2 regions of the Sphingomonas panacis genome follow, and region 1 is predicted to be linked to the other one. Evidence: riboswitches for the same ligand, from Rfam matches in the RefSeq annotation. Region 1 holds a riboswitch; the other holds the start of a gene.
The links. Region 1 has a riboswitch for S-adenosylmethionine ahead of J0A91_RS17360 (homoserine O-succinyltransferase). Riboswitches for the same ligand answer to the same signal wherever they lie in the genome.
Positions count from the first base shown of each region.

Region 2: linked by a shared signal. The riboswitch ahead of J0A91_RS20750 (metallophosphoesterase family protein) and the one ahead of J0A91_RS17360 (homoserine O-succinyltransferase) in region 1 are both predicted to bind S-adenosylmethionine.

Region 1 is NZ_CP014168.1:3,815,615-3,818,004, forward strand. Features, by position in the region: gene J0A91_RS17350 (DUF938 domain-containing protein) at 1-213, shown strand, start outside; gene trxC (thioredoxin TrxC) at 299-733, opposite strand; SAM-I-IV-variant riboswitch at 793-899, shown strand; gene J0A91_RS17360 (homoserine O-succinyltransferase) at 940-1,863, shown strand; gene J0A91_RS17365 (efflux transporter outer membrane subunit) at 1,904-2,390, opposite strand, start outside.
Region 2 is NZ_CP014168.1:4,483,573-4,485,962, reverse strand. Features, by position in the region: gene J0A91_RS20760 (hypothetical protein) at 1-167, shown strand, start outside; gene J0A91_RS20755 (hypothetical protein) at 323-1,135, shown strand; SAM-I-IV-variant riboswitch at 1,189-1,294, shown strand; gene J0A91_RS20750 (metallophosphoesterase family protein) at 1,331-2,065, shown strand; gene J0A91_RS20745 (universal stress protein) at 2,231-2,390, opposite strand, start outside.

The DNA.
Region 1 (2,390 bases):
CCGCTGTTCCTGTACGGGCCGTACCGCCGCGGCGCGGAACCGATGGCGGCGAGCAACATCGCGTTCGACGCGGACCTGAAGGCGCGCAATCCCGAATGGGGCATTCGCGATCTGGCCGTCGTGGCGGCCGCCGCCGATACGCTCGGGCTGAGTTTGGACCGGGTTGTGGAGATGCCGGCGAACAACCTCTCGGTGGTGTTCGTGCGGCGGTGAGCCAGCCCAACCCGTACCGTCGGTAGGAGGCCGTGCCCTCCTCCACGTCGCTCGACACGAACGGTTGGCAGATGGTTTCGTAAGACTACACCAGCCCCCGCGCCCACCCGACGATGGCGCTGGCCGGCATCGCGCCCGATTGTCGCGCAAGCTCGCGGCCACCTTTGAACAGGATCATCGTCGGGATCGAACGGATCGCGTAGCGCGCCGCGATCGCGCTTTCCGCCTCGGTGTCGAGCTTGCCGAGCCGCATCCTTGGCTCCAGATCACGCGCGGCAGCGGCGAACGCCGGCGCCATCTGGCGGCACGGGCCGCACCATTCCGCCCAGAAATCGACCAGCAGCGGCAGATCGCCCCTGCCCGCATGCGCGTCGAAATTGGCGGCGGTCAGCGTCAGCGGAGCGGCCTGGAACAAGGCCGCGTGGCAGCGCCCGCAGGTGCCGCCCGCGCCGAGCTTTTCCACGGGCACGCGGTTGGCGCTCGCGCAGGCGGGACAGATGACGATCTTGCTTTCACTCATAAGCGCAGATGTAAGCCTCATAGGTGGATTGCCAAGCACCACGCGATTTCGTAATGCACGCGATACATCAAGAGTTGGGGCGACGCCCGACGCCAACCTGCCTTCCGGGCAAGGTGGCACTTCCATCAGGAAGGATGTGGCCGATCCGGCAACCAAACGGACCCAGCCACAGACAAGCGTCCGCTCCGTCAGAGGACCGAACGCCCGTGCCGATCAAGATTCCCGACGATTTGCCCGCCACCCGCACGCTGGAAGCCGAAGGCATCACCGTGATGCGTGAGACCGAGGCCGCGCGGCAGGATATTCGCCCGCTTCGGATCGGGCTGCTCAACCTGATGCCCAACAAGATCAGCACCGAGACCCAACTCGCCCGGCTGATCGGTGCGTCGCCGCTCCAGATCGAGCTGACGCTGGTGCGGATGACCGACCATGTCGCGCGCAACACCTCGGCCGATCATATGGCGGCATTCTACCGGCCGTGGACGGACGTGCGCGACGAGCGGTTCGACGGCTTCATCATCACCGGCGCGCCGGTCGAGAAGCTGCCGTTCGAGGACGTGCGCTATTGGGGCGAGATGCGCCAGATTTTCGACTGGACGCAAAGCCACGTGCATAGCTGCCTGACGATCTGCTGGGCGGCGCAGGCGGCAGCCTATTATTTCCACGGCATCGGCAAGCATCCGCTGGAAGCGAAGGCGAGCGGCGTGTTCCCGCACCGCAACCTCGCCCCCGCCTCGCCCTATCTGCGCGGTTTCTCGGACGATTTCGCGGTGCCGGTCTCGCGCTGGACGGAGGTGCGGCGCGAAGACGTGTTGCGCGCGCCAGCCCTGCGCATCCTCGCCGACAGCGATGAGACCGGGCCGTGTCTGCTCGAAGACCCCGCGTGGCGGCGGCTGTATATGTTCAACCACCTCGAATACGACACCAATACGCTCGCCGATGAATATGCGCGCGATCAAGGCACGGTGCCCGCGCACTACTTCCCCGACGATGACCCAACGCGCCCACCGCCGAACACGTGGCGCAGCCATGCGCATCTGCTGTTCGGCAACTGGATCAACGAGATTTACCAGACCGCGCCGTTCGACCTGGGCGCGATCGGCCCGGTGACGCGGGCGGCGGCTGCGTGAGCGAAGTCGAGCGGCATATCCCCGGCGAATAGGTTTCGGCCTATTTCACCGGCTGCGCCGTATCCGCCGTCCAGCCGCCACCCAGCGCGAGGAACAGGCTCACCTGGGCATCGACCAGCGCCGCCTGAGCGCTCGCCAGCGACGCTTCGGCGTTCGCGAGTGTCGCCTGTGCGCTCAACGTATCGAGGAAGGTGCCGCGGCCGAAGCGGGTGAGCCGGTTGGCTTGCGACACGGCACGCGCCGCGCTGTCGCGCGCGCGGGTGAGGTCGGCGACCTGATCGCGGGTGCGCGCATACGCGGACAAGGCGGTTTCGGTCTGGCGCAACCCCTCCAGCACGGTGCCGTCGAAGGTGGCGAGTGCCGCATCGGCCTGCGCGCCCGCCACCGCGATCTGCGCGCGAACCAGCGTGCGGTTGGGAAAGGTCCAGCTAATCAGCGGGCCGAGCGAGAGATTGAAAGCATCACCGACCCGTAGCGGGGACAGTGGCCCGGTGAACCCAGCCGATCCGCCGAGAGTGACTTGCGGA
Region 2 (2,390 bases), 670 kb from region 1:
CTCACCTTGGAAACGGCCAGACCGCCTATGGTGTGATCAACCCTGGCATATTCCTTGAGGCCGCACCTACAGCAGCAGCCGGTCTCGCCTCGACGCTGGTGCCGTCGACCGGGAGATCAGACCAGCCGACGGGGACGAAGGGCCAATTGGTCGATCGCCTCGTTTAAGGTAGTGGAGACCGGCCAGAACCTCCACCAATCGGCTCGGCGGCAGATCAGAAGCGCAGCCTGTTAGCCTCCTAGGGGCACGCAGATTCGAATTCCCGGCTTTTCGAATTTGGCTAAATTGCTTGCCACCAGAGACAGGCGAACGAGTGATCCCGATGGATTGGAACAAAGCAGCACGATATTTTGCGACGAGCTGGCTGATGGCGATATCCCTCGGCAACCCAGGGGCGACTGCAGTTGCCGCCGGGTCGGTCAAGACGATCGTCTCAATGGATCTCTCGAAGCCATTCGCATCACGCTCACCTTGGCGCCTCACCGCCACGCAGGGTCCTGATACAAGTGACACGCCGTCCGCCGAAGAAACCGAGCCCGGCGCGATTACGCTGTGCCTTAGCAAGGATGGCGGTCGCACCTGCCAACCGCGCCTCGATACGTTGCTGCTCGTGCCTGGTGATGGCGCGCCAGATACGTTCAGTCAGCCCCATTATCTCGGCACGCCGACGCTGCTGCGCCCGACGAAGGATGTGCTCTTGCTGCGCGTCGATGTCGGCAGCCTCCACGGTGGCAACGGCGATCAGCGCCGTGCGATGGCGCTGATCGGCTACGATCGTGCGCGAGACAGCTTGGTGATTGCTTCTCAAAAGGCGACGTCAAGGAACAACAATCAGGAAATCCGCTACATGACGCAGGGTCCGTTGCGGGGCGCTGTGATCTCGGCCGAACCCACAGCGAATGCGCCGTTTGGCTATTGGATCACGGTCAATCGCCTGATCGGCCAAACCTACCAGCAGGTGCTGCACTATCGTAGTGCGACTCGGTACGGAGATGGCAATCCGCTGGCCGTCATCGACGCCGAGATGCCGAACATTCAACAGCACCTCGGGCTATGGCGCTCCGGTCAGTCCCTGCCAATCCCCGAGAAGGGCTGCGCCAAACCTCACATGGTCAAGGGCGCACTGTGGTGCTGACCATCGCATCCCAGGTCGGTCCTTGTCAGTACCGGGTTAGCGTCATAGGAGTAGCGCAGCATCAAGAGTTGGGGCGACGCCCAACGCCAACCTGCCGTCCGGGCAAGGTGGCACTCCCCGTGGGAGGATGTGGCCGAACCGGCAACGAAACGGAGCGAGCCATAAAGCGTCACCCGGCAAATTGAAGGGGACGACATGAAAATCGCAGCGATATCTGACATTCACGGCAATCTTGCCGCTCTCGACGCGGTGCTAAGCGATATACAGAAGATTGGCGTCGATCAGGTGGTGAACCTTGGGGACATCTGCTCCGGAAGCCTGTTTCCGCGCGAGACTGCGGAGCGGCTCATCCCGATGGGATTGCCCACTGTCCGGGGAAATCACGAAAGACAGGTTTTAACGTTGAGCGTTGAGCAGATGGGTCCGTCGGATCGCTACGCGGCTGAAACCTTGACCCCGGCTCATCTGGAATGGTTCGATAGTCTGCCCTCTACGATCCGGCTCAATGACGAAGTTCTGCTCGTTCATGGCACGCCCGATAGCGACCTGACCTATTTTCTGGAGACTGTCGGCCCTGAGGGGCTACGCCGAGCAACACGTGCCGAAATCAGGGATCGCGCAGGGACCGTCGATGCCCGCGTCATCCTTTGTGGCCATACGCATCTGGCGCGGGTCGAAACGTTGGATGATGGCCGACTGATCGTAAATCCCGGGAGCGTGGGTCTGCCCGCTTACGATGATGATCGTCCCTATCCTCATGTGGTCGAGGCGGAATCGCCGCACGCGCGGTATGCGATTGTGTCGAACGATGGTCGAGGCTGGTCAGCAGAAATCCGTCGCGTCGAATATGATTGGGAACAGGCCGCACGTGTCGCCGAGACGAATGGCCGCCACGAATGGGCGAGGGCCCTGAGAACGGGACGCACCTGAAGGGTGTCCTCCCACTCCAAATCAGAACGGGAGGGGGCGGTCCAAAGTTCATCCAGGCCGGGCCGATCAGCCGCTGCGGTCGTTCAAGAGTTCCGACGCCGCAATAACCCTGGGAGGTGCTTGCCGCGATCTCTCAAGATCCCACCAACCCTTTCATACATCCTTTCAAGCCGAGGTCGATGCTGGTTTGGCGGGTACGACCAAGACGGGCAAAGGCGATTTTTCGAGCAGTTCGTGGCACACCGAACGCTCGGTGAGCCTGCCGAGCCAGGACAGATGCCTGTGTCCGAGGACGATCGCGTCGCAGCCAAGCTTATGTGCCGCT